Regions from separate parts of the Sphingobium wenxiniae genome, predicted to be linked through region 2. Evidence: riboswitches for the same ligand, from Rfam matches in the RefSeq annotation. Region 2 holds a riboswitch; each other region holds the start of a gene.

Region 1 (5,881 bases), 460 kb from region 2:
CAGCGCCTTCATCGCAGCCGCGGCATCTTCCGCCGTATCGAACCAAAACTCCGCCATGCCATCGAACTGAGGCGGAAAAACCGCCCTTACCTTCTCGCTCAGCGCCGTTGGCGGCACGTCGAGGATCAGTTTCCGCAATGTCCCCAGGTTCTGCAAAGCGTCCCTGATCGCAGGGACCAGTTCATCCTGCCAGCGCCGGGAAAACTGCGCCTCATCGAGCGCGCTCTGCCGGTTCACAAGTGTCGTCACTCTCCACATGGGGCTTATCCTCAAATCGACCGGTTGGCGGGATCGGCGGCGAAATTTTCCAGAACCTCGGAGAAATAGGGCATATGGTCGGTGATGCCACCATCGACGACCATGACCTGTCCAGTCATGAATCGACCATCGTCGGAGGCCAGAAATGCTACCGCGGCGGCGATGTCGCGCGGCGCGCCCAGATAGGGTGTCAGCTTGTGCTTTTCGATTCTGTCGAGTTGTTCCTGGGAATTGCTTTCGTAGACATTGGGAGTCACGACCAGGCCCGGCGAGACGACGTTGCACCGGATGCCCTGTTTGCCATATTGCGTCGCCGTATACAGGGTGAGGCAGTTGATCGCCGCCTTCGAAGATGCATAGGCCGGGCCATAGAGATCCCCGCGCAGCGCGGCGCCCGAACTGGTGTTGATGATCGACCCGCCGCCATTTTTGAGCATCAGCGGTATGCCGTGCTTTATCATCAGCATGGTGCCGCGCGTATTCACCAGAAATGCGCGATCCCAAATGTCCGCCGGCATGGCGGTTATGCCCATATCCAGCGCCATCTGCTCGCCGCGGGTATCAGCCGCATTATTGTGCAGGACATCCAACCGACCATGCTCAGCCTCAATCGCGGCGAAGAAGGCGATGATGCTCGATTCCTCGGCAAGATCAAGGTGGAGCGCGGTTGCCTTGCCGCCATCTGCAACAATGCTTTGGGCGACCTTGTTCGCGCTGGCGGTGTTGACGTCGCCTATGACGACCTGAGCGCCCTCGGCCGCAAGACGCCGGGCGCTGGCCTCACCGATGCCGCCCGATCCGGTGACGACCGCCACCTTGTTTGCCAAACGGTTCATGCTTTTCCTCTCCAGTCCACTTGCAGATCGCCTTTTGCGCGGTGTTCCTTGTGCTTTACCGACATCCACCAGCCGTCCGTGTTCGGATCGTCATTCAATATGGTCGATGCCCCTGCCGATCATGCCAGTAAAAGGTCGCGGCATGGCTTTGGGGAAGTATGAAGATAATCTGCAACATACTCAATAGTGCATATTGGTGGTATTTTTGCTTTCTGAGTATCGCATTTATGAAATGCCGTGCGGTCGCTGACCGGATGCTGAGAACAGGCAGCAGATGCTCCCATGACCTTGCGCTGGATGCGGCATGACATGCCGGACCCGGCTCGTCGAACTGCCGGGCGCGGATGCTGGATATGGCCTTCGGGATCAAAGGCGGAAGAATGGGCCTCGATGGCCGCCGCGGGTCATTGTTCTTTCCGCAGCACAGATTCCGCCATCATGCCAAAGCCCACCCCGATGATCGACCAAAGAACCCCTTGCATGGCTATGGAGGCGACCCGGAAGTCCCATAGCACGGTCGCCGGGAAATCATTGGGCACCTCGTTGATCTCCGGCAAAACGGCCTGGGCTATGAAAACCGTCACGATATAAATGACGACGGCGCCGATGCTGCCGTTGAAGCCTCCGAATTTTTCGGCAAGGCCACGCCCAAGGCTGAAGGCGATGGCGAGAGCTGCCAACGACAGTCCGATTGCTGCAAAAAAAGCTGCGGTACGAAAGCCGACCGTTTCATGCAGGCCCACCGCTGGCGGCGTCGGTGGATATTTGAGCGCGGGCACCAGGGCGACGGCAAAAAATGCCGCGATGGCGAGCAACAGGGACAGGGTGCGTGGCCCGATCATGCCGATACGGCCGTAGGCGGCAGCGAAGACGAGTGAGAAAATACCCCCTACTGCCGCGCCGTAAAGCGTTATCGCCGTCAGGAGGCCCAGGCCTTTCTGTGTCGCGCGGCTGACCAGCTCAGCTTCTTCCGGCACGCTCATGCTCGCCATGTCCGCATGCGCCATATGTTCGTGGGCAGTTTCGAACCCTATGGCCAGATCGATCGATGGCTCAGCGAAGGCGCGGGCGAACAGGGCGACAAGCACGGCTGCGATGATTCCCGCGATCATGCCGCGGATGAGAAGGCTTCTGCTCATGACGAATTCCGCCTCAAAGCGATGCCCAGGCGATCGGAATCGATCGCTGGTCAGGAAATCGCGGTAAAATAGGGAATAGATGCGGCCGATCTGATGCAGTCGGATCGCAAACCGCTCTAGTGGCAGGGAAAGCCCAAAAGATGCCGACCGTCATGCACGAATTCGTGCACATACATGCCCTTGAACAACGAAAAGGCGCCTTGTTCGGTGCTGACGAAATAGAGGAAGATCAGCGCCAGCAGCGTACCGAATATCGCCCAGGGCAGGATTTCGCGCAGTGGTATGGTGCTGCCGCCCTGCAGGGGGATGAAGATGTCTTCGGCAAATAGCGTCGTGGTGGCCATGATGATGCTCCTTTCGGGATTTTCGCGTCCCGCCGGTGTCCGTTCGCCCGAGGAAGGTCTGACTTTCACCCGCCCCCTCTCGACAGAGATGGGCAACGGACGATAACAGTGGCGCGACCGTGCCGGAATCTCACCGGCTTCTTCCTCGACCTTGCCCGCACGACATAGGATGGAACCGGGCGCAGCGTCAACGTCCCCCGGGAGGATCGACTGATCAAGCGCCTGAACCTGCTCTGCCACGCGGCGACGCCATCTATGCGCGAAGGCGGTTTTCCGGCGCCCGGCGAAGCCGTCGATGAAGGAGGATCGCGTGCGACCGCTGGATTGCGCCTGCCCCGCCCAACCCCCAGAACTATCGTCACGAGTCCGATGGCTGCGGCGCAACAGACGGCCGATCTTTTGGGAGTGGCCGCGCAGGTCGAGCCGGCACTGCGGGACATCGATCATGGCGACTGGGCAGGACGCAGCTTCGCGGACATTCACGCGCGTGATCCAGGCGCCTTCGCTCGCTGGCTTGCCGATCCGGCACCGGGCGTGCCGGGCGGCGAAACGATGGCAGTGCTTTTGTCGAGGGTCGGGGTATGGATGGATGGCATCGACGGAGATGTGCTCGCGATCACCCATCCCATGGTCATCAGGGTCGCGATCGGCGTTGCGCTCGACCTGCCGCAGCAGGCATTATTGCGAATAGATATCGCGCCGCTTTCCAGTGTCACCCTGTCGTTCAACCGTGGCTGGCGGCTTCAGGCGCTCCGTCCCCTTTGACTGTCCGTATCCGTGGCGCTTGCGATCCGCCTGCATCTGGCATATTGGCTGCGCGTCCTTGCGGAAGGCTCCGGCTGGAATCGGGGACAATGATCGCGCTGGTGGCCTTGTGAGAGGCCTTAAAAGGGAATGCGGTGCGGATGGATACATCCATCCAATGCCGCGGCTGTCCCTGCAACTGTAAGTGGCGAGTGCGATGTACATGTGCGGACGGGCTAACGACTCGAACCGCCAGCCACTGGGCCGGACGCTAAGTCATGCGAGGCCTGGGAAGGCCGTGCATCAAGCGATGACCCATGAGCCAGGAGACCTGCCGGCGTCTGGTCGCTCTTGCCCTGGCCCAGGGGATGGCCGTGGCACGGTGAACTCCGTCTGAGCGACGAACGCGCGGCAGGGGCCGCATCGGAGACGTGCGTCGGCCGCCCATTGGCGTCCGGTCGCCGCGCGTGCCGACCGTTCGTGAACGGCACGCCCCTGTCCAACGTCGATTGGACGCCGACGGGGGACTGTCTTGAATGATATCATCCTATCGCGGCTGGCTTTTGCCGCGGTTCTTTCTTTCACCGCGACACTGGCGCAGGCCGAAACCAGCGACGATGCGGGCGGCATCGTCGTTATTGGCAAGAGCCTGGAAGAGCTGCTGCCCCAGCAACTGTCCCGCTATGGCAGCGATATCGAGACTGTTACGGACAAGCAGGTGCGCGACGGCGGATATGTCGATGTTGCGCGCGCGCTGCAGACGGTGCCGGGTCTCTATATCATGCCGGGTTCCGGGCCGTTCAGCTATGTCGATATCTCACTCCAGGGGTCGCGCACGCAGGACGTGCTGTGGACGGCCGACGGCATCCGCCTGAACAACCGGCTTTATGGCAGCACCTCGCCCAACGACACGCTGCCCGCCAGCATGATCGAGCGCATCGAGGTGCTGAAGGGTGGCGAGAGCCTCTTCTACGGCACGCAGGCGGCGGCTGGCGTCATCAATGTCGTGACGCGCGGCTTCACCGATGCCTTCAACGGACAGGTGAATGGCAGCGTCGACAGTCGCTCCGGCGTCAATCTCGACGGCTATGCGCGGGGCAGCATCGGCGATCACAAGTTCGTGGTCTATGCCTCCCGCAACCAGGCGGAAGGGTATCGCCCCTACAGCGTCATGCAGCCCAGCGCGACCGACCGGAAGCGCGGCTATCGCCTGTGGTCGGTAGGCGGCAAATATCAGTTCGATTTCACGCCAGACCTGCGTCTCAACCTGCAATATCAGCACACGGAAGCGAAACTCGACAATCTGAGCGCCTCGCGCGTCAACACAAGCCGCAACGACCGCAATGAAGAGATTGCGAGCGCTCGCCTCGATTATACCGGAAGCGACACGATCCAGTTCTTCCTCAAGGGCTATTTTCACGACTGGAAAACGGCCTATGTCCAGATACTCAATCCCATTCCAGCCGGGCCGCCGATCGTGGTTTATCCGGCTGGCACCTTCTGGGGCTATCAGGACTATGGCGGCAGCGCGGTCGTAAAACTGCATCCGCATCGCGGCCTTGAATATCTGATCGGCTATGATTTCCAGAATTTCAACGGCCGCGACGACGTGTTGCTGATCGGCAAGACCAGCGAACAGGTGCATGCCGGCATCCTTCAGGTCCGTACCACCGATGAAATCAGTGACCGAGGCCGGATCGCGGCTGGAGCGCGCTATAATGAAAGCGGCGGTGCGAAGAAGACGATCTGGAACGTCAGCGGCCGTTTCGACATCAGCGACACCCTCTATGTCGAGGGCATTGGCGGCACATCCTTCATCCTGCCTGATGCATCGTCGCTCTATGGCATCGACCCGTGCTGTGAGATCGGCAATCCGAACCTGAGGCCGGAGCAGAGCCTGAACATCAATCTGACCGTAGGTGGAGTTTTTCCGCTGGCGGGTGGTGCGCTCTACTGGAAGACGACCTATTTCCAGCGCAGGATCACGAACCTCATCGACACATATTATGGTGATCCAGCCTTTCCCAATGGCACGTTCATCAATGTCGATACCCGCGTGAAGGTGCGCGGCGCCGAGTTCCAGATCGACGCGACGCTGGCGCAGACCTGGCATATCAATGCGAGCTATACCTATACCCGGGCTCGCGACGGAGATTCGACAACCCAGCGCGACAGAACGCCCCGGCAATATGCCAAGGGCGCTATTGCCTATGCGCCGGAAGACCTGCCCTTCGGCGCCAATGTCGCGGTGAACTGGGTCGGCGACGCCTATTCCTCGCCCTTTGGCTTCCCGCGCCAGAACTATGGCAATTACGCGACCCTCGACATCGGCGCGCATCTTTATGTCGACGGCGCGGCGCGGCGGCATCGCTTCGGCGTGAATGTGGAAAACGCCACCGGCAAAGAATATGCGACGCGCGGTTTGGGATCGGCTCCCGCCGATGCGGGCGGGCGCTTTCTTTATTTCCTGCGCGGCGTGCCCCGGACGCTCCGGGTCAGTTACGGCCTGAGTTTCTAACGCTGCAATGCTCCGCTCGTTTCTCTTCCTCCATCGCTGGTC
Region 2 (5,881 bases):
TCGATATAGAGGCGTGTGGCTTGCGGATCGGCCAGCACGGCGCGCCACACTGGCAAGCGCACCGGCTCCTTGTGGGCGTAATAATAGCTGTCACCCTCGGACAGCAGGTCAAGCGACACGACGCGGGGGCCGCTGCGCAAGGCTGCCGCGACATCGGCCCGCGTCAGGACCGCGGGTCTGCCCGAACTGTTCAGCCGCACCATGCGGCCGTCGGCCGCAATGGCGACAAGCGCCATTTTCCCGCCGAGCGGCGCGCTTTCCACACGGACTGTATCGATGGGGAACTGGTTCATATTGGCCAGCGCGGCCCGCATGTCGGTCCAGCACATCGGTCCCGCAAGGCGCTGACGCTCGACAGGTCCGGCGTCGCTGTCGAACAGGCCCCAGGGGCTCATCGAGAACAGGCCGCTGCCGACCCAGGTGAGGGCGAACACCCCAAAGACCAGCCCCGCCATATGATGCCACCACCACAGGCCTCGATAGGGCGAGCCGATGGTTCCATCCTTGCCCCGCCTTAGCCGGCTGATGCCGACCCAGATGCCGGTGAGGGTGAGGAAGCAACCGATCAGCGACGTCCAGATGACCACCTGGCTCCATGCGGCGGGGTTCTGGCGAAGCACCGTCGGGTAAAGCCAGTGCGGCACGGCGCCCAGCCAGCCCCAGAACCGCTCAAATCGGGTCGTTCGCTGGACGACTTCTCCGGTCTGGCCGGCGATATAGGCCGCCGAGCCCGCGGCGTCGGCATAGTCGATACGATAGAGCGGGCGGTTGGCGGCAAAGGCCTGGACGGTCCATTGATCGACGGAAATCGGCGTGATCGCTGCCACGGGTCCGTCGATCCCGACATTGCGCCCGAATTGCGCCCCGACCTTGCCGAGGTCTTCGCGGGACAGCGGCGCCAGCAGCGCGCCGGACCCCAGATCATAGCTCTGCGGTGTGGCGCGCATCTGCCAGATCGCGCGTCCATCATTCTTTTCAGGCACGACTCGCAGCACGGGCTTGCCTGCGGCCATCTCGAGGCGGGCGGAGGCCAGACCGGTGTCAGGTGGCAGGGCGATCCGTGCCAGGCTGCCGCCGGCCGGCAAGTGCAGGGGAGACAAGCCCCGCACCTGCTCGGCCGGCAGCAGCCGGGGGTAGTCGACATAGAGCATCACGAACCCGGTGAGGCACCACAGCGTCATCAGCGTACCGACGATGACGCCCGTCCAGCGGTGCAGGACGAGCAGCGCCCAGAGCAGCCTGCCTCGGCTGCGTGGGCGTGGCGCCGCCACGGGTTTCGTGACGCCGTGCATCGTCAGTACCGGGCGCTGATCGAAAAATCGATCGAGCGTGGCCGGCCGAGCAGCCATTGCTCGTCATTGTAGGTGGTGGTCGCGTAATCCTTGTCGAACAGGTTGTAGACCCGCAGGTTGGCCGCGACATTCTTCGTCACGGCGAACGAAACGCCGCCATCCACTACGGCGTAGCCGGGCACGCGGAACTGGTTGGCGTTGTCGGAATAGGTTTTCCCGACGTAGCGCAGGCCAAGGCGGGTCTGGAACCGCGGGGTGACGTCGTAACGCAACCAGAGATTGGCGGTCGTCTCGGGCACACCCGGCGGGGTCTTGCCATTGTATGACGTGCCGCCACTCAGGAACTCGTCGAAACGCGCGTCGAGGATCGTGCCGTTGGCATCGATCCCGAAGCCCCCCGGAAGGTCCAGCGTCAGCGAAGCCTCCAGTCCTTTCGCCGAACGCTGTCCAACCTGATCCTGCCTTGGTGGAAGGCTGCCCGGAACCGTGGCGAGCAGGTTCTTCTTCACGATCCGGTAGGCCGCGAAGGTCGCCAAGCCGCGGCCGCCGAGGAAGCTGGCCTTGATGCCCGCCTCAATCTGGTCGCCCGTGGTGTTCTTGAACGCGGCCTGCCCGATGGAGAAGGTGATCAGCGAACCGAGCGGATCGACCGCCGTCGCATACTGACCGTAGAGCGATAGTGCAGGGCTCGGTTGGTAAACCGCTCCCACCCGCCAGGTGACGTTGTGCAGCGTCTTGTCGAGTCGCAACGTCTCGGTCGCCACGCCGGCGGTATCGTAGCTGTTGACGTAGCGTTTGACGTTGGCGTGGTCGTAGTTGATCCCGACCGACACCGACAATTGGTCGCTGAGCGTCAGGCGGTCTTCCGCGAAGAAGGAATATTGCCGCGTCCGGCTGCGATGCTGGGGCCGCACACCGAACGTGTTGTAATAGAGACCCGGGTCAAACACGAATGGATCGACCGGATCGGCGAAGCCGGCCGGCGCCGGATCAGAATCGAAATCGTTCGCGTGCCTGAAACTGATTGCGTTGACGTCGAAGCCAACCAGCACCTCGTTCTTCAGGCCACCCCATTCGCTGCGGATCGTGACGTCGGCCTGATTGCCGATCTGCGTCTGATCGTGATCGATGCCGAAGAAGTCGAACCGGTCGATCTTCCCCGTGGCGCCGTTCCAGAAATAGCTTTCGAGATTGCGCCACTTGCGATGCGTGGTCAGACGGTAGGCGGTATTGCGGACGCTGATGGAATCGCTCGGCGTCCATTCCACCCGGATCGTCGTCCGGTTGTCCTTGAAGCGCATCAGCGCGTCGGTGACGTTGTAGTTCCGGCGCTTGTTGCGATCATCGATCCTGCCATTGATCAGCGGTGTGCCGAAATAGAGCATCGGCTCCTGGTCGCTGTAATCGTCGGACAGGGTGATGGTCAGCCTATCGCTGGGGCGCAGCTGTACCGAGCCGGATATGGCCAACCCCTTCGAATTCCCGCGATCGACCCAGCCGTCCGACTGTGTGCGGCTGATGTCGAAACGATAGGCGGTCAGCTCGTTGACCGGCCCACCGACACCGGCGGCGATGCGCCAGCTATTCTGGGAACCGAAACCGGCTTCTGCTTCGAACTCGGTGCGGGTAGTGTTCGGCTTTTTGGAGATGACGTTGACGGCGCCACCGATCGCGCCTTGCCCATAGAGGACCGAAGCAGGCCCGCGCAGCACTTCGATCCGGTCGACAGTCCAGGGGTCGGTCGGAAACGTCACGGTGCCCGCGCCGGGATAGAGGCGAACACCGTCATAGAGCTGCATGACGGAGCCGGGTCCGCTAAAGCCCCGCGCGGCAAGACCGGTGCCCCCGTTGCCCGGATTGGCCACCGAGCTGATGCCCGTCGCGCGCGTGACGGCATCGACGATCGACAGGTCACCGCGTGCGCGGATAACATCGCCCGACAGCGTCTCGACGCTGGCCGGCGTCTCAAGGATGGTCAGGCCCAGACGGCTGCCCGTCTGCGTAGGAGCGTTGGCATCGCCGGTGCGAGTGCCCAGCACGAGGATATCGGACTTGTCGGCTGCCTCCGATGCATCTTCGGCATGAGCAAAGGCAGGCAAAAGGAGCGCGGCGAGCGCGGTGCTGGAAAGGATGGTCTTGATCACGAAATAGTCCTCCGGCGTCTTGCGACATGGCCGGGGCAAACCCGCGTGAACGGGCGGCACGCGCGGCGGCCGGACGCCATGGGCGGCCGACGCACGTCTCCGATGCGGCCCCAGCCGCTTGTTCGTCGCTCAGACGGAGTTCACCGTGCCGCGGCCATCCCCTGGACCAAGGCAAGAGCGACCAGACGCCGGCAGGTCTCCTGGCTCGCGGGTCACAGCTTGATGCACGCCTTCCCAGGCCTCGCATGATTTAGCGTCCGGCCCAGTGGCTGCCCCTTCAAGGAGGAGCGATGTGCATCGCGCTATCCGCTTACAGTTGCAGGGACAGCCGCGGATTTGGAGGAAACCCCTCCGCACCGCATTCCCGATTAAGCCCCTTTCGGGGGGCACCGGCGCGATCAATGAAAGCCGGAATAGTCCAACTCTCGCCGCAGCGCCTAGTCGAAGTGAACGGAAAAGCCAACAACCCATGCCGCGTGTTTGGCGAAGGGCTGGCCCTTCACATGGGGCAAGTGATGATAGTCGCGCTGGAACTTGCCTCGGAGCATCTTGTGCTGCCCGAACGGGGATGAGCCGAATCGGCGGTCACCGCCTCCGCCCAGCACAAGATGCTTCATCGCGCTCGATCCAGAAATCGCGTGAGACATAATCCTGCCAAAAGAACAGCCTTCCCCGCTGCTCCTCGATTATCTGAACCGCCCGTCATCCGCCGGCGAGGCTACATGACGATGACACTCGCATCCAGCCGGACGCCCGTGCGGCTCGCTTAAGCGGGATAGATGTAGCTGGCTGGGCCTTTGCGACCGTGCAACGGCAAGCGCCGCATCATTTTGATAATGATTTGCACAAGCAAGATAGTTTCAGTACTTTACTCGGGCGCTAAGCGGCGAAGGCCCGCAAAGCCACTTCACCCGCAGATCGCATTCACTTCATGATGACGCTTATCGATACATTGCATCGCTGGACTGGAGGTCTCGTTGGCCTGCTGCTGGCGATGCTTGGCCTGTCCGGCGCAATTCTCGTTCACAAGGATGCGTGGGTAGTGCTTCCCCATGCAACCGACGCGCAAATGCAAGGCACTGCGCATCTGGCTGAATTCACGCAGCGGATCATGGATGATCCCACAACCCGGCCCGAATCCATCCTCTTCGCAACCAGGGGTTTCGGGCTGGATCGGCTGACCTACAAGGGCGGCGCGGGCGCCTATCTCGATCAGAACGGCGGACTCGTGACGCGATGGACCAGCCAGTGGGAACGGCCGGAGATCTGGTTGTTCGACTTCCATCACCATCTCTTCGCCGGTGATTGGGGGGAAGTCATCATCGGCGTCGCCGCCATCTGCGGCCTGTTCTTCGTAGTGACTGGCGCGCTTCTATGGTTGCGGACACGCAAGACGTTCTCATTTCGCCTGTGGCCGGCGCGCATGAGCCGGCCGGCAATCATGCGGCATCACCGCGATCTCGGCATCGTGATGGCGCCGCTGCTGGTTCTGTCACTCGTCACCGGAGTGGTACTGGTATTCCGGCCAATGGCTGCGCTGCTCTTCGGGCCTGGCGCTCCCGTGCAAATCGACCGTTCGCTGGCCGAACCACCGCCACGCACGGGAAAGATCGCCGAGCGGTTAAATTGGTCGGCGATGATCGAAATGGGGCGACAGCGCTTTCCGGAAGCCGAGGTTCGCAGCCTCACTCTGCCACGTAGCGGCAACGGTCTCATCACCCTGCGCATGCGAAGCCCGGAAGAATGGCTGCCGAACGGGCGCACGACATTGTGGTTCGCGGCGGACAGCGGCGCGCTGGTGGCCACGCGCGATGCCAAGCATCTGCCACCTGAGGCACGCGGATATAATCTTCTCTATCCGCTTCATGCGGCCAAGGTTGGAGGATTTCTGTACCGGCTCGTGATGACGCTGTCTGGGCTGTCCCTGGCATTGTTGGGAACGCTAGCCGTGTGGGTTTTCTGGTTCAGGCGCCTTGTGTCGCCCCGTGGCTCCGGCTGAAGAAGCGCGTTCACTCGACTTCGGGGCGCTCACGGCGCGCGGTCTTGTTCTGCCAAGGCCGCCACCGTGAAGCACATCACGATTCACGATAACTAACCTTCGGGATCAATATCCCAAACCAGCGCTGCGCTCGCCTCCTTCAACGCATTCTCCAGCATGGCGTTGTCAGGCGCACTTACGCTCAGAGCGCCCAGATAGTCCTTGTTGGAGTTCGTTACGGCCACATGTTCGCCAAGGCTACGGAGCGAACGATATTCGACGCGCAATTCGTTATCCCTGCGAAGAAAACCCCCTGGCGCCGAGGCAATCCGTCCCGACCTGTCGGCTGGAAAATATCGGATCGTGGCTGCCCTGCCTGCCAAAGGGGTCGCACCGAGTTGCTCGCCGAGATGAAGGCGTAGAATTTTTTCGAACAGCGCGAGGTCGAGGGTGTGCTCCAGCATGAA
Region 3 (5,881 bases), 1.1 Mb from region 2:
CGCTCAACCGCCAGCGGCCAATGCAGCGTCTGCCCCTGCGGCAGATAGGCGATATGTTGCGCGATTGCGCGGCGCGACAGGACGGCGACGTTGCGGCCATTGAGGGAAACGCTGCCCGTGCTCACCGGCACCAGGCCCAGCATCGCGCGGATCAGGGATGATTTGCCCGCGCCATTGGGACCGATGATACCGACAAGCTGACCGGGCGGCATATCCAGCGTGACGCCGCGCACGGCCGTATGACGGCCCAATCGGACGCCCATTTCCTCTGCGCGGATCGTCACCATAGCCGCCGCTCCCGCATCAGGTGAACAAGGAAGACCGGCACGCCCAGCATGGCGGTCAGCACACCCAGTTTCAGTTCATTGGTCGTCGGGATGAGCCGCACGCCGATATCCGCGAAAGTCAGCAACACGGCCCCGCCCAGCATGGATGGCAGCAGGATGGCGGAAGGCGACCGATCCGTCAGCGGGCGGATCAGATGCGGCACGATCAGGCCGACGAAACCGATCGAACCCGACACGGCGACCGCGCCGCCGACACCGATCGCGACGCCCAGCATCAAACGCAGCCTCGCCCATTTAAGGTCGACGCCCAATGCCTGCGCGCCATCCTCGCCCAATGTCAGCGCGTCGAGCGTGCGTCCGTCCGCGATCAGCAGGACCGCGCCGATGGCGATGCAGGGGAGCGCCGTCAGCACATGGACGTAACTGCGATTTTCAAGGCTCCCCATCAGCCAGCTCATAATCTCCATCGCGGCGAAAGGATTGGGCGACAGGTTGAGCGACAGGCTGATCCCCGCTCCGGCCAGCGTCGCAATGGCGATCCCGGCAAGGATCAGCGTCAGCGGACTTTCGGACGGCCCGGCGAGGAGGAAAAGACCCCCAATGGCGATCATCCCCGCCAATATCGCCAGCAGCGGGAGGGCAAGGACATGCATCTGCGCCAGCCCGAAATAGAGCGCGCACACTGCCCCGAGCGCCGCCGCATTGGATGCGCCCAGCACGGATGGCTCAGCCAGCGGATTGCGGAGATAGCCTTGCAGCGCCGCGCCCGACAGGCCCAGCATCCCGCCGACCAGCAGGCCCAGGATCATGCGCGGCAGCCGCAGGTCGATCAGGATGGCGCGGGCAATGTCGTCTCCACCGCCCATCAGCACGGCGAGCAGGCGCTCCGGCGAAATCGGCACCGCGCCCAGCGTGACCGACCCGCAGGCCGCCAGCACAAGCAACAGCAGCAGGAAGGGAAGCAGCAGCGGGTGGCGGCGGCGCGCGGTCATCCCTTGCGCCCCCGTCCCGCGCTGCTAGGGGCAAATATATGCAGTGGATGAAATTCCTGGGAGCCATTGCGGCGTTTGGCCTGATCGGCGCGGCCGCTGCCCCCGGCGTGCCGCGCAGGATCGTGTCGCTGAATGTCTGCGCCGATCAATATGTGCTGGCGCTTGCCGATCCGGGGCAGATTGCCGCCCTCAGCAGCAATGCGCGTAACGCGGAGCTGTCGGCCGCCGCCGCGCAGGCGCGCCCCTTCCGCAGCCTGCGCCGTCCATCCGAGGAGGTGATGGCGATCGCGCCGGACCTGCTGCTGGGCTTTCCGCTGGGCGACACCGTCGCGGGCGCGCCGCCCGGACGATGGAATATAGTGGGCCTGGAAACCGCGGACAGCTATCCGATGGTGATGGAGCAGATCCGGCGGACCGCCAAAGCGGTGGGACACCCGGAACGCGGCGAGGCGCTGATCGCGCGCATGAACCGCGACCTCGCCGCGCTGCCGCGGCCCCAGCGCAGCGGCGTCGCGGCCTATTATCAGCGGCGCGGCTATATGACCGGCACCGGCACGCTGGTCGATGACCTGATGCGGCGCGCGGGCCTCACCAACCTTGCCAGCAAGCTGGGAAAGCCTGCTTTGGCGCAGATTCCCCTTGAGCAGATGATCGCCGCACGCCCCGACTGGCTGATCGTCGAAAGCGGCAGCGAACAGGTGGTCGATCAGGGGACGGAGATGCTGCACCATCCGATCCTGAAAGACATCCCCCGCATCCGCGTGCCGCAGGCGTGGACGGTCTGCGGCGGCCCCGCCTATGTGCTGGCCGCGCGCAGCATCGTGGCGCAGATCAACGCCGCGCCCCGCCGCCGGTAGGGGACGGACGCTCACGCCCGCCCCTTTTCCGCGCGATCAGAAGCGGACACGCACGCCGCCATAGGCCGACCGGCCGTAGACCCCATAGCCATAGGCCGTGGCGTATTCCTGATCCGACAGATTGTCGATCCGGCCATATATCTCCAGATGCTCGCCGATCGGGAAGGATGCGCGCAGGCCGACAATGGCATAGCCGTCCAGTTGCACCCTGTTCCGGCTCGCGTCCAGGTCGAAACTGTCGCCCACCATAGTGATCGTCGCGCCGGTGCTGAGGCCGAAGGGCCACGCATAATCCGCCGACACGCTGACCGCATTGGCGGCGCGGCGCAGCAGGCGCTTGCCTTCATCCACGCTGCCAGGCGACCGGTCTCGCGCGTCGATATAGCTATATGAACCGGTGAGAATGAGCGCATCGACCGGCTTCAATGTCAGCGTCGCCTCCACACCCTTGGCGCGGGTGCGGTCGAGATTGCCATAGAGGAAGCTGTTATTGTCATAGTTGATCTGGTTGCGCGTATCGCGGCGGAAAGCGGTGACCGACAGCATCGCCCGCCCATCGTCCAGGCTCTGGTCAAAGCCGATATCGTAGCTTTTGGACCTTTCCGGCTTCAGGTCCGCGTTGCCGCTGAACATATCGTAAAGCTGATAGAGGGAAGGCGCCTTGAACCCTTCGCCATAGCTCAGGCGGAAATTGGTCGCGCCATGGTTGGGCGTATAATTGGCGTTCGCGCCAAAGGTTGTCGCGCCGCCGAACTGGCTGTGATCGTCATGACGCACGCCGCCGGTGACAGACAGCCCCGCGACCGGCTTCACGATGGCCAGGGCATAGACGCTGTCGATATTCGCCTTCGCACTGGATGTGTCGCCGAAGCCGAAGAAATCATAATCGGGCCGCTCATGCTCATAGCCGAAGACCAGCTTCGCCTGATCGACCGGCGCATAGACGCCTTCATATTCGAAGCGCAGGTTGGTGCCGCTATAGCCATAGTCGGGGTCCGTGCCGCGCACGAAATAATAGTCGCGGTCGTTGCGGAACCAGGTGACCGCCGTCCGATTGGTCAGCTTGCCGTCGAGCAGAGCGAGATTGATGCCGGCATAGCCGACATATTGGTCCGATTTGCTGATGTCAGCGCTGTCGGCGGGTGCGCCGAAGAAGCTGTCATAATCGAGATCGGCATGAATATAATAGCCGCGCAGGTCGAGGCTGAGCGTATCGGTGAAGCTGAGCTTGAGCTTCGCATTGGCGGCAATGTTCTTGTAGCCGTCCTTTTCCGTGGCGCCAAAGGAGCGCGCTGCCGAGGAAATGCCATCGGTACGGAAATAGGCCATGCCCACGCCGCCCGAAGCGATGCCGCTGGTGCCAGACACATCGGCCTTGGCGTTCAGCGTATCGCTATAACCATAATCGACCGAGGCATTGGCGGCATAGCCTTCAGCGGGCGTGCCCGTCATCACATTGACCACGCCGCCAATCGCCTGACTGCCATAGACGACAGAGTTGGAACCGCGCAGCACTTCGATCCGGCGGATATTACCGACCAGCAGATGGCCGAAATCATAGCCGTCGCCAATTCCGCTGGGATCATTGACCTTCACGCCGTCGATCAGCACCAGCGTCTGCGTTGTTTCCGCGCCGCGCAGCGACACGCCCGTCGCCGCGCCGGTCGTGCCCGAACGATTGAAACGCACACCCGGCGTCGTCATCAGCAAATCCGTCACATCGACCGCCTGCCGCGTGCGGATGGTGTCGGCGTCGATCACGCTGATCGCCTGCCCCACCTCGTCCCGCGGCTGTTCAATGCCCGATGCGGTGACGACAATATCGTCATCCTGCGCCAACGCAGGCGTGGCCGCCAGCAATGCCATGAGCGGCAATCCCGATTTCAACATTTTTTCGTCTCTTCCCTGAGCGTCCTTGCGACTTTCAGGGCCGGGGACTCCGCGCGCGCGGTCGACACGCGCGACAGGCCGACGCCGGTTCCCGCCACGCGCACCGATGCGGCCCCGGCCGCTTGGCAGCGTCGCTCAGACGGAAAACCGTGCCATGGCCTATCCCTGGACCAGGGCAAGAGCGACCGGGCGCTGGCAGGTCTCCTGGCTCGCGGGTCATAGCAGCGATGCGCCAGCCTTCCCGGACATGCGTCCAGTGGCCGGTCCCCTTCCCGCCCCTTTGCAGGAATGTGGGACCAATACGCATCGCGCTCACCGCTTACAGTTGCAGGGACAGCCGCGGAATAAGAGGGCGAACCCTCCGCACCGCATTCCCTTTTCAGCCCCGTGGGGCACCAGCGCGATCATGTCCGCCGCGCTTGAAGCGCCCCGGACGCCGCCGCCCATAGGGCAAGCCGTCCCTTATGCCAAGCGAATCAAGTGAGAGGCCAAAGGAAATGGCGGATTTGGGTGGATTGCGGACTGTCCGCTATTCCCATCTCCGTTCGCCCTGAGCGAAGGGGGAAGGTCCGCAAATGGCCGCAACCTGCCGCCCCAATATGCGGCCGCCAGAACCCGGTCAGGGCGTTTCGGTCGGCACGACTTTGGGTGCGGGCACGTCTTCCTTGGCGCTCAGCACCGCGGCGGGCGGTCCCTTTTCAATCGCGGCAACAAGCGGCCCCACGCCCGCGCAATCGGCGCGGCACAGCTTTTGCGCCTGCGCCAGATTTTCCTTCGCCTTGGCGATGGCGCCCTTTTCCACCATGGCTTCGCCCTGACCCACCAGCGCACCGACATCCGCCGGGTCCAGCAGCAACGCTTCATTGTACAGGCGGATGGCCTTGCCCTGCAGCCCCTGCGCCCGCGCCACCTGCGCCAGTTCGATATAAGCGGCGCGATTGCGCGGATCGACGGCCAGCGCGCTTTCCAGCGCATCGTTCGCGCCTTCCAGATTGCCCGCCTTGCGCGCGGTTTCGCCCGCACGCTGCCATTCAATCGAGCGCGGATCGATCTGCGCGTCGGGCCGCTGGGTCATGCCCGCGCTGGATACGGTCGTCAGCACGACGGCAAGGGCAATCGAGGCAGGGGTAAAACGCATCAATGTCTCCAGCCATGTTTCAGGCGTTGCTTTCGGCCAAGTGTCGCCATTTTGCGGGCGCTTGTCCATTGTCTCTTTCATGGCCCGCGGCGCAGCCGGGCGAAGTAGAAACCGTCCGTCCCGTCATGCCCCGGCGTCAGCAGCCAGCCCGGACCGTGCGCCCGCCCCAATGGCAAGTCGATGGCGTCCGCGATCCAGCCATCATGCCGTTGCAGGAATGTCTCCACCTGACCCCGCCCCTCCCTGTCCGTCAGCGCACAGGTGGCATAGACCAGCGCGCCGCCCGGCGCCAGCAGCGGCGCGGCGAAATCGAGGATGCGGGCCTGTTCCTGCACCAGCCTGTCGAGCCGGGCGGGAGTCAGTCGCCAGCGCGCCTCCGGGTTGCGCCGCCATGTGCCCGTGCCGGAACAGGGCGCATCGACCAACACGGCATCGGCCCGGCCATGCAGGCTTTCCAGCGCGCGCGCTTCATGTCCCTGATCGAGCAGGAGCGTCTGGATGAATGTCGCGCCTGCGCGCTCGGCGCGGGGAGACAGGCGGGCAAGGCGGGAGCGGATGGTGTCGGCGGCGATCAGCGTGCCCTTGCCCTCCATGGCGACGGCCAGCGCCAGCGTCTTTCCGCCCGCACCGGCGCACAGGTCGATGACCGTCTGGCCGGGCCGCGCCTCGCAAGCAATGGCGATAAGTTGGCTGCCCGCATCCTGCACTTCGACGAGA

The links. A riboswitch is a leader RNA that binds a small molecule or an ion and turns the genes downstream of it on or off. The one in region 2 is predicted to bind cobalamin.
Region 1: another riboswitch for cobalamin. It lies ahead of ATN00_RS02400 (TonB-dependent receptor plug domain-containing protein); the one in region 2 lies ahead of ATN00_RS04675 (TonB-dependent receptor).
Region 3: another riboswitch for cobalamin. It lies ahead of ATN00_RS19250 (TonB-dependent receptor plug domain-containing protein); the one in region 2 lies ahead of ATN00_RS04675 (TonB-dependent receptor).

The regions. Positions count from the first base shown of each region.
Region 1 covers NZ_CP013264.1:458,988-464,868, reverse strand. Annotated here, with positions in the region: gene ATN00_RS02420 (EthD domain-containing protein) at 1-258, opposite strand, end outside; gene ATN00_RS02415 (SDR family NAD(P)-dependent oxidoreductase) at 270-1,094, opposite strand; gene ATN00_RS02410 (CbtA family protein) at 1,499-2,233, opposite strand; gene ATN00_RS02405 (CbtB domain-containing protein) at 2,350-2,577, opposite strand; gene ATN00_RS22740 (histidine phosphatase family protein) at 2,833-3,342, shown strand; cobalamin riboswitch at 3,427-3,674, shown strand; gene ATN00_RS02400 (TonB-dependent receptor plug domain-containing protein) at 3,854-5,839, shown strand.
Region 2 covers NZ_CP013264.1:915,542-921,422, reverse strand. Annotated here, with positions in the region: gene ATN00_RS04680 (peptidase) at 1-1,349, opposite strand, end outside; gene ATN00_RS04675 (TonB-dependent receptor) at 1,295-3,436, opposite strand; cobalamin riboswitch at 3,610-3,845, opposite strand; gene ATN00_RS04670 (hypothetical protein) at 3,874-4,053, opposite strand; gene ATN00_RS04665 (PepSY-associated TM helix domain-containing protein) at 4,371-5,435, shown strand; gene ATN00_RS04660 (ATP-grasp domain-containing protein) at 5,528-5,881, opposite strand, start outside.
Region 3 covers NZ_CP013264.1:3,934,377-3,940,257, forward strand. Annotated here, with positions in the region: gene ATN00_RS19235 (ABC transporter ATP-binding protein) at 1-287, opposite strand, end outside; gene ATN00_RS19240 (FecCD family ABC transporter permease) at 281-1,279, opposite strand; gene ATN00_RS19245 (ABC transporter substrate-binding protein) at 1,318-2,136, shown strand; gene ATN00_RS19250 (TonB-dependent receptor plug domain-containing protein) at 2,173-4,026, opposite strand; cobalamin riboswitch at 4,204-4,436, opposite strand; gene ATN00_RS19255 (tetratricopeptide repeat protein) at 4,646-5,164, opposite strand; gene ATN00_RS19260 (RsmB/NOP family class I SAM-dependent RNA methyltransferase) at 5,242-5,881, opposite strand, start outside.